One region of the Pseudomonas sp. NCHU5216 genome, then DNA from elsewhere that is predicted to be linked to it. Evidence: predicted binding sites of a transcription regulator. Region 1 holds the regulator's gene; each other region holds the start of a gene.
The links. Region 1 encodes sigma-54, which starts transcription at its own class of promoters, with help from an activator protein. Its sites were predicted from a motif close to ANTGGCATNNANNTTGCTNT; they were not measured.

Region 1 (3,273 bases):
ACCGCCAGCGGCGACATCGACGTGTTCACCTCGGTGGGCAACCTCGCCTACTACGAGCAGAAGCCCGCCGTGGACAAGGAAATCGTCAAGGCCTACGGCAAGACCATCCAGTACTTCGCCAGCAACGAACGCATCGTGCTGATCGACCAGGCCAAGGTGATCCAGGAAGGCAATACCTTCGAGGGCGAGAAGATCGTCTACGACACCCGCCGCCAGATCGTCAACGCAGGACGCGCCACCGGCAACAACGTCAGCGTGCCGCGTCCGCGCATCGACATGGTCATCCAACCCAAGAACAAACCCGCGGATCAACAGCAGTAATGGCCATTCTCAAAGCCCAACACCTGGCCAAGAGCTACAAGGGCCGCCAGGTCGTACGCGACGTCAGCCTGAACATCGAGAGCGGCCAGATCGTCGGCCTGCTCGGCCCCAACGGTGCCGGCAAGACCACCTGCTTCTACATGATCGTCGGCCTGGTGCAGGCCGACCAGGGACGTGTGCTGATCGACGACCTCGACGTCAGCCACCAGCCCATGCATGGTCGTGCCCGCGCTGGTATCGGCTACCTGCCGCAGGAAGCCTCGATCTTCCGCAAGCTGTCGGTGGCCGACAACATCATGGCCATCCTCGAAACGCGCAAGGATCTCGACCGCGCCGGGCGCCAGGCGGAGCTGGAGAACCTGCTGCAGGAATTCCACATCCACCACATCTCGGGCAACCTGGGCATGAGCCTGTCCGGTGGTGAACGGCGTCGCGTGGAAATCGCCCGCGCCCTGGCCACCAACCCCAAGTTCATCCTGCTCGACGAACCCTTCGCCGGTGTCGACCCGATCTCGGTGGGGGACATCAAACAGATCATCCATCACCTCAAGACCAAGGGTATCGGCATTCTCATCACCGATCACAACGTACGCGAGACCCTGGACATCTGCGAAACGGCCTACATCGTCAACGATGGCCAACTGATTGCCGAAGGCGACGCCGAGACCATCCTCGCCAACCAGACGGTGAAAGAGGTTTATCTGGGCCACGAGTTCCGTCTGTAAAACATCCATATTTAGATGACGGAAATAGGACAGCCCCTAGGCAAGGACGAGATTTTCAGGCATATAATTTGCTTCCTGGCGGCGCTTCGGCGCCCTGATGTGGAAGGCGTAACTCGCCGGTAAATTAAGGTCTGCAATGAAACCATCGCTAGTCCTCAAGATGGGCCAGCAGCTGACGATGACCCCGCAGCTGCAACAGGCCATCCGCCTCCTCCAACTGTCTACCCTGGATCTGCAGCAGGAAATTCAGGAGGCGCTGGAATCCAACCCCATGCTCGAGCGCCAGGAAGACGGCGACGACTTCGACAACAGCGACCCGATGGCCGACGGTGCGGAAAGCGCCGCACCCGCTCAAGCCAAGGAAGACAGCTTCCAGGAAACCACACCGAGCGTGGACAACCTCGAAGATGGCGAGTGGAACGAGCGCATCCCCAACGAGCTGCCGGTCGATACCGCCTGGGAAGACATCTACCAGACCAGCGCCAGCAGCCTGCCGAGCAACGACGATGACGAGTGGGACTTCACCACCCGTACCTCCAGCGGCGAGAGCCTGCACAGCCATCTGCTCTGGCAACTGAACCTGGCGCCGATGTCGGACAAGGATCGACTGATCGCCGCCACCCTGATCGACTGCATCAACAACGATGGCTACCTCGAAGAAACCCTCGAGGAAGTGACCGAGTCCTTCGACCCCGAACTGGATATCGAACTGGATGAAGTCGCAGTGGTACTGCACCGCATCCAGCAGTTCGAGCCGGCCGGCATCGGCGCCCGCGACCTGCGCGAGTGCCTGCTGTTGCAACTGCGCCAGCTCCCCGCCAGCACGCCCTGGCTGAGCGATACCCAACGCCTGGTCAGCGAGCACCTGGAACTGCTCGGCAGCCGCGATTACGCCCAGCTCATGCGCCGCACCAAGCTCAAGGAAGACGAGCTCAAGCAGGTCATCGAACTGATCCAGCGCCTCAACCCGCGCCCCGGTTCGCAGATCGAATCCAGCGAGCCGGAATACGTGGTGCCGGACGTCATCGTGCGCAAGCACAACGGCCGCTGGCTGGTGGAACTGAACCAGGAAGCCATGCCGCGCCTGCGCGTCAACGCGCAGTACGCCGGCTTCGTCAAACGCGCCGACTCCAGCGCCGACAACACCTTCATGCGCAACCAGTTGCAGGAGGCGCGCTGGTTCATCAAGAGCCTGCAGAGCCGCAACGAGACCCTGATGAAGGTGGCCACGCAGATCGTCGAGCACCAACGCGGCTTTCTCGACTATGGCGACGAGGCCATGAAGCCCCTGGTGCTGCACGACATCGCCGAGGCGGTGGGCATGCACGAGTCGACCATCTCGCGCGTAACCACGCAGAAATTCATGCATACCCCGCGTGGCATTTACGAGCTGAAATACTTCTTCTCCAGCCACGTCAGCACCTCCGAAGGCGGCGAATGCTCGTCGACGGCGATCCGCGCCATCATCAAGAAACTGGTGGCCGCGGAAAACGCGAAAAAGCCGTTGAGCGACAGCAAGATCGCTGGTTTACTGGAGGCACAAGGCATCCAAGTCGCCCGTCGCACGGTGGCCAAGTACCGCGAATCCCTCGGTATCGCCCCCTCCAGCGAACGCAAGCGACTGATGTAAGCAAGATCGACTGTTCGCCCATGGCGAGCGGGCCACAGTGTTCCGGTGGTGGGCCTCAAGTCAGGCCCATCTCTTACACAAGGCAACAAGGAGAAAGCGGTATGCAAGTCAACATCAGTGGACATCAGCTGGATGTGACCGACGCCCTGCGTGACTACATCGGCGAGAAACTCGGCCGACTGGAACGCCACTTCGACAAGATCACCAACGTTCAGGTGACCATGGAGGTCGAAAAGCTCAAGCAGAAGATCGAAGCCACCCTTCACGTTGCTGGCGGTGAGGTCGTCGCCAACGCCGAACATAACGACATGTACGCCGCCATCGACCTGCTGGCAGACAAACTCGACCGTCAACTCATCAAGCACAAGGAAAAGCAGCTCGATCGCCTGCAAGGCGCCACAGCCCGCTGACATTTCCCTTCCATGATCCGACTTGAAAATATCCTGACCCCCGGCCGTTCCCTGGTGAACGTGCCGGGCGGCAGCAAGAAGCGCGTGCTCGAACAGATTGCCAGCCTGGTCGCCCGCGACCTCGACGAGCTGGACAATCAGGACATCTACGAAAGCCTCATCGCCCGCGAGAAGCTCGGCTCCACCG
Region 2 (3,273 bases), on a different contig from region 1:
CGGCCAGCTCATACGCCTGACCGAGGATCACGTCTGGGAACAGCCGGGCATGCAGCATGTGCTCAAGCGCGCCATGGGCCTCGACCAGCACCTGGTTGTGGATTACCGCGAAGGTGAATTGCAGAGCGACGACCGCTTTCTGCTGATCAGCGATGGCGTCTGGAGTGCGCTCAGCGACGCGCGTATCGCTCAGTTGCTGCAGAGCAGCAATGATGTCCAAGGCCTATGCCAGGCGCTGATCACCGAAGCGCACCGCGCCGGTAGCCAGGACAACGCCAGCGCGCTGCTGGTGCAGGTCGAACGCCTGCCCGAAGAAGCGGCACTGGCCGATACCCTGGCGCAGTTGGCGCACTGGCCGTTGCCACCGCGCCTGCGTGCCGGGCAGCACTTCGAGGGTTGGTTGGTCGAAGGGCTGCTGGGCGAGTCGCGCCAGTCGCTGATCTATCGGGTCAGCGATGCGCATGGCCAGCCCTGGCTGCTCAAGACCCTGCCCGCCAGCCGCGCCAGCGAAGAACAGGCTGGCCCGGCACTGCTGCAGGAAGAATGGCTGCTGCGCCGCGTCGCCGGTCGCCACTTTCCCGAAGTGCACGCCCTGCCACAACGCCAGCATCTCTATTACGTACAGCGCGAATACAAGGGACAAACTCTGGAGGCATGCCTACGCCAGAGCGGCCCGCTGAGCCTGGCGCAGTGGCAGGATCTGGCGCCACGCCTGATCAAGGCCCTGGGGCTACTGCACCGGCGCAATATCGTCCACCGCGATATCAAGCCGGAGAACCTGCTGCTCGGCGACGACGGCGAGCTGCGCGTACTCGACTTCGGCCTGGCCTACTGCCCAGGCCTGAGCCACGACGAGGCCCATAGCCTGCCCGGCACACCCAGCTATATCGCTCCGGAAGCCTTCGTCGGCAGCCCGCCCAACCCACAGCATGATCTTTACGCCGCCGGCGTGACGCTCTATCACCTGCTGTGCGGGCACTATCCCCATGGCGAGGTCGAAGCCTTCCAGCGCCCGCGTTTCACCCACCCCGTGCCGGTCAGCCGCTACCGCCCGGACATCCCGACCTGGCTCGACGAACTGCTCGCACGCGCCGTCGCCGCCAACCCGGAACAGCGTTTCGAGACCGCCGAAGAATGGCTGCTGGCACTGGACATGGGCGAGCGCAGATCGCTCGACAAACGCCCACGGCCATTGCTGGAACGCGAGCCACTGCTGGTCTGGCGCACGGTGGCATTGCTATCGCTGCTCATCAATCTGCTGCTGGCGGTACTGCTGCTCAAGTAATGCATGCACCAAGGCGAGGCATGACGCCCTTTTACGATGCATCGAGCGCGCAGAAATCCATTGAAAAACGGCCTGAGCGCCAGGAAACGGGGCTTTCGACGAGTTGGCACAAGCGCTGCATTGAGATCCGTACAAGCTGAACAAAAGTGCCCCCTTCAACGAAGAAGGTGGCGCTCCCCGAGAGAACGGGAACTGGACAAAGGCGTCCTCGCTAGGTGACTAGCGGGACGCCTTTTTTGTTTTCTGGTTCGCCATTGCTGGCGACCTCGCTCAGAGCCGTCGCGGCGCGAGATCGCACCCGACAACCTTTTACCGTGATCAACGATTCAGGAGACAGCCGGCATGCAGAAACTCAAGCTGGTGATGATCGGCAACGGCATGGCAGGTGTGCGCACCCTCGAAGAGCTGCTCAAGCTCGCCCCCGATCTTTATGACATCACGGTGTTCGGCGCCGAGCCGCACCCCAACTACAACCGTATCCTGCTTTCGCCAGTGCTGGCTGGCGAGCAGACGTTCGAGGAGATCGTCCTCAACGACCTCAACTGGTACGCCGACAACGGCATCAAGCTGCTGCTCGGGCGCAAGGTGGTGAAGATCGACCGCAAGGCACGCCGGGTGATCGCCGATGACGGTAGCGAGGCCGAGTACGACCGCCTGCTGATCGCCACCGGTTCCACGCCCTTTATCCTGCCGATTCCGGGCAAGGATCTGGATGGCGTGATCGGCTACCGCGACATCGCCGACACCCAGACCATGATGGACACTGCCAAGACCCACAAGCATGCGGTGGTCATCGGTGGCGGCCTGCTCGGCCTGGAAGCGGCCAACGGCCTCAAGTTGCGCGGCATGGACGTGACCGTGGTGCACCTCGGCGACTGGCTGCTGGAGCGTCAGCTCGACCGCACCGCCGGTGAGCTGCTGCAGAAATCGCTGGAAGACCGCGGCCTCAAGTTCCTCCTGCCCAAGCAAACCGCCGAGCTGCTGGACAACGGCGAGGGCCGTGTGTGTGCGGTGAAGTTCAAGGACGGCGAGGTGATCCCGGCCGATCTGGTGGTGATGGCCGCCGGCATCCGCCCCAACACCGAACTGGCCGAAAGCGCCGGCATCGCCTGCAACCGTGGCATTCTGGTCAACGACACCCTGCAGACCTATGACCCGCGCGTCTACGCCATCGGCGAATGCGCCAGCCACCGGGGCATCGCCTACGGTCTGGTGGCGCCGCTGTTCGAGCAGGCCAAGGTCTGCGCCAACCACCTGGCCCAGCTCGGCTTCTCCCGCTACCAGGGCTCGGTAACCTCCACCAAGCTCAAGGTCACCGGCATCGACCTGTTCTCCGCTGGCGAATTCATGGGCGGCGAGGGAACGGAAACGATAACGCTGTCCGACCCCATCGGCGGCGTATACAAGAAACTGGTGATCAAGGACGACGTGCTGGTCGGCGCCTGCCTGTACGGCGACACCGCCGACGGTGGCTGGTATTTCCGGCAGATCCGCGAGAATCACAACGTCAGCGAGATTCGCGACCATTTGATGTTCGGCGAAGGCGCCATCGGCGACGTCGGCCACCAGGGCGCCGACAAGACCGCCAACATGCCCGACAGCATGGAAGTCTGCGGCTGCAATGGCGTGTGCAAGGGCACCATCGTCAAGGCCATCCAGGAAAACGGCCTGTTCTCCGTCGACGAGGTGAAGAAGCACACCAAGGCCGCCAGTTCCTGCGGCTCCTGCGCCGGCCTGGTGGAGCAGATCCTGATCAGCACCGTCGGCGGTGCGGCGGACGTCAAACCCAAGAGCGAAAAGGCCATCTGCGGCTGTTCCGACCTCAATCATGGGCAGATCCGCAAGGCTATCCGTGAACAGCACCTGACCTCCATGGCGCAGACCATGGAATACCTCAACTGGAGCACGCCCAACGGCTGCGCCACCTGCCGCCCGGCACTGAACTACTACCTGATTTCCACCTGGCCGGGCGAAGCGCAGGACGACCC
Region 3 (3,273 bases), on a different contig from region 1:
CTGGCCATGGGCCGTGGTTTGTCCCAGGAGCGCCTACAGCGCTATTTCGACCCAAAGGGGCCGGGGCGTTGGCAGGTCAAGGCGCCGATCAAGAGCCGTGTCGAGTTCCGTCCGCTGAACCTGCTGGACAGCTATGCGGCGCTGGGCAAGTTCGACATCGTGTTCTGCCGCAACGTGCTGATCTACTTCTCCGCCGAGGTGAAGAAGGACATCCTCACGCGCATCCATGCCACCTTGAAGCCGGGCGGCTATCTGTTCCTGGGTGCCTCCGAGGCACTCAATGGCCTGCCGGACAAGTATCAGATGGTGCAGTGCAGTCCGGGGATCATCTACAAGGCCAAGTAAGGTTCCTTGTGGGGGCTTGCTTGGGTAGGCGGGCTTTAGACTGGGCTGGCAAGTTTGTGTGTTGTTTGGTGTTCTGGACGCCGCTTCGGCTTGTTCAGATATTCCGGGTTTCGCCCCCTCGGGCGACTCACTTTTCTTTGAAATCGGATTGCCGCCCAGCGCAAAGAAAAGTAAGCAAAAGAAACGCACCCCCGCCATCCGGAACTAGGCGTCCCCGTCATGCTTCGCTCGACTTCCCTCACTCCGGCATCGCTCCGGGGTCGGCGTACATGGGCCATCCCTGGCCCATTTCGCGGGGCCGCCATCGGTATCTCGCAGCATCCGTGGCGTTCGCCCCCTGCGCAATGCCTGCGTTCGGCCTCCTGAAGGGGGCTTTTGCGCGCCTGAACGAACCGGCATTCCAAGGCCTGCTCGGTGTGTTCTGGTAGCAGTGGAACCACGACATGGCCATCGGGTTAAACCAAGACTTTCATTCGCGTAGGGCGTACTCGCGAAGCAGTACGCCGTTGGGAGAATTAGACGCAGGTTGTGGTGCCGAACTCGGCATGGCCCGGCGGACTGTTCGCTGGCGCTCCTGAGTCCGCCCTACGGCTGACCTCATGTTCAAACACTCCACGCTAATTCTGGGTTACCTCGGGTTCAGGCGCGCGCAGAGCTCGCCCAGGAGGGCGAACGGAATCGTCGTGGAAGAGGTTGAGCGACATGGATGTCGCGAGAGCCGCGATGGGCCATGGATGGCCCACCGCGGCGGGCCTCTGGAGCGGCGATGGAGTGAGCGAACCCTCGCGTAGCGAGGGCCGGATGATCGGGCGGAGGGTTTTGGTTACTTTTGCCCGCAAAAGTGACTCGCCCGGGAGGGCGAAACCAAAAACATCAACAAAAACGCGGCAATTCGGAACAGACAGCCGAACAACCAACAGCCAACAAAAATTTGCCAGTGCGGCACCAATCAAGCAGCTCCCCATAAGCAGCAAAACCTCCCAATCAAGTCACGAAGCCACCGGACAGCGGCGAAAATCAGTCGAAACGACTCGCTGGGTCATCGGCCGAAACTTGAGGGGCAAAGCGCCTGGCCGGCTTTGCCGCTGCTTGCCTGCAGGCGGTAAGGCCTTGCCGCTTTGCCGCTTTCGAGCCAGCAACTTAATCTCAAACCATTGATATATAAGGTTTTAAATAACTGGCACAGCCTTTGCTGTATGTCTGCCAACAGTGACAGACGGCCCTAGCGGCAAAGGTTCAGAGCATGAGCATCAACTTCGGCAGAGCCCTTGGCATCCACGAACAGGCACTCGGTTTTCGCGCGCAACGCGCCGAGGTACTGGCCAACAACATCGCCAACGCCGATACGCCCAACTACAAGGCGCGTGATCTGGATTTCGCCAGCGTCCTGGCTGCCGAGAACTCGCGCCAGCAGCGTGGCCCGATCAGCCTGAACCGTACCGACAGCCGCCATATCGCCGCCGAGGGCGTATTCAGTGGCGAGGCCGAGTTGCCTTACCGGACGCCGTTCCAGGCCTCGCTGGATCAGAACAGCGTCGACCTGCAGGTCGAGCAGGCGAACTACGCCGAGAACGCCGTGCAGTTCCAGGCCAGCTTCACCTTCCTCAACAGCAAATTCAAAGGGCTGACCGCAGCCCTGCGCGGCGAATAAGGAGTCAGGTCATGTCCCTTGCCAGTGTCTTCAACATCGCCGGTACCGGCATGAGCGCCCAGAGCACTCGCCTCAATACCATCTCCAGCAACATCGCCAACGCCGAGACCGTTTCCTCGAGCCTGGATCAGACCTACCGCGCCCGTCACCCGGTGTTCGCCACCGTGTTCCAGCAGGCGCAGAACGGCGACCGTGGCTCGCTGTTCGCCGAGCAGGACGAGGCTGGCCGTGGCGTGCAGGTGCTGGGTGTGATCGAGGATCAGAGCAGCCTGACGCCGCGCTACGAGCCTGACCATCCAATGGCCAACGCCGATGGTTACGTCTATTACCCGAACGTCAACGTGGTCGAGGAGATGGCCGACATGATTTCCGCCAGTCGTGCCTTCCAGACCAACGTTGAAATGATGAATACCGCCAAGCAGATGCTGCAGCGTGTGCTGACCCTGGGTCAGTAAGCCAATACGAGGAGCGCAGGTCATGAGCACCGTCAGCGGCACCAACTCGGTACTGGATCAGTACCAGCTCAAGCAGGACACCACCAAGAGCAAGGATCTCGGCAAGAACGAGTTCCTCAACCTGCTGGTGGCTCAGCTCAACAACCAGAACCCACTGGAGCCCCAGGGCAACGGAGAATTCATCGCCCAGCTCGCGCAGTTCAGCAGCCTGGAGGGGATTCAGCAGTTGAACAGCAGCGTCAACTCGATGATGTCCAACTTCCAGTCTTCGCAGGCGCTGCAGGCTTCATCGCTGGTAGGGCGCAAGGTCATCGTGCAGGGCGAGAAGGCGGTGGTCGATACCAGCGAGAGCTTCAAGGGCAGCGTGACGGTGCCGGTGAGCAGCAACAACGTCTATGTCAACGTCTTCGACAACGCCGGTGCCCTGGTGAGGCGCGTCAATCTGGGCGAGCAGGCGGCCGGCAATGCCAGCTTCATCTGGGACGGCAAGGACGACAGCGGCAAGGTCATGCCGCCCGGCACCTACAAGTTCGAGGCACATGCCACCTATGGCAACGAGACCAAGGGGCTGTACACCCAGTTGCCGGCCAACGTCGACAGCGTCGCCCTGGGTGGCAAGGAGCTGATGCTCAATCTTGCCGGCCTCGGCAGCGTGCCGCTTTCCCAAGTGCAGATCATCGGCCAGTAATTATTACTGCCGGCCATCCCGGCAAAGGAGTTTTCCATGTCGTTCAATATCGGTCTCAGTGGTCTGCGTGCCGCAACCAATGACCTCAACGTCACCGGCAACAACATTTCCAACGCCGGCACTGCAGGCTTCAA

Region 2: nirB (nitrite reductase large subunit NirB) is a predicted target of sigma-54. The motif match lies at 1,388-1,407, and genes of this name have one in related genera.
Region 3: flgB (flagellar basal body rod protein FlgB) is a predicted target of sigma-54. The motif match lies at 1,522-1,541, and genes of this name have one in related genera.

What each region holds. Positions count from the first base shown of each region.
Region 1 covers NZ_JBQLIX010000034.1:18,440-21,712, forward strand. Annotated here, with positions in the region: gene lptA (lipopolysaccharide transport periplasmic protein LptA) at 1-321, shown strand, start outside; gene lptB (LPS export ABC transporter ATP-binding protein) at 321-1,046, shown strand; gene ACSVIK_RS20035 (RNA polymerase factor sigma-54) at 1,183-2,676, shown strand; gene hpf (ribosome hibernation-promoting factor, HPF/YfiA family) at 2,778-3,086, shown strand; gene ptsN (PTS IIA-like nitrogen regulatory protein PtsN) at 3,099-3,273, shown strand, end outside.
Region 2 covers NZ_JBQLIX010000003.1:228,245-231,517, forward strand. Annotated here, with positions in the region: gene ACSVIK_RS04190 (protein kinase domain-containing protein) at 1-1,285, shown strand, start outside; gene nirB (nitrite reductase large subunit NirB) at 1,628-3,273, shown strand, end outside.
Region 3 covers NZ_JBQLIX010000009.1:39,754-43,026, reverse strand. Annotated here, with positions in the region: gene cheR (protein-glutamate O-methyltransferase CheR) at 1-345, shown strand, start outside; gene flgB (flagellar basal body rod protein FlgB) at 1,589-1,996, shown strand; gene flgC (flagellar basal body rod protein FlgC) at 2,008-2,451, shown strand; gene flgD (flagellar hook assembly protein FlgD) at 2,474-3,139, shown strand; gene flgE (flagellar hook protein FlgE) at 3,176-3,273, shown strand, end outside.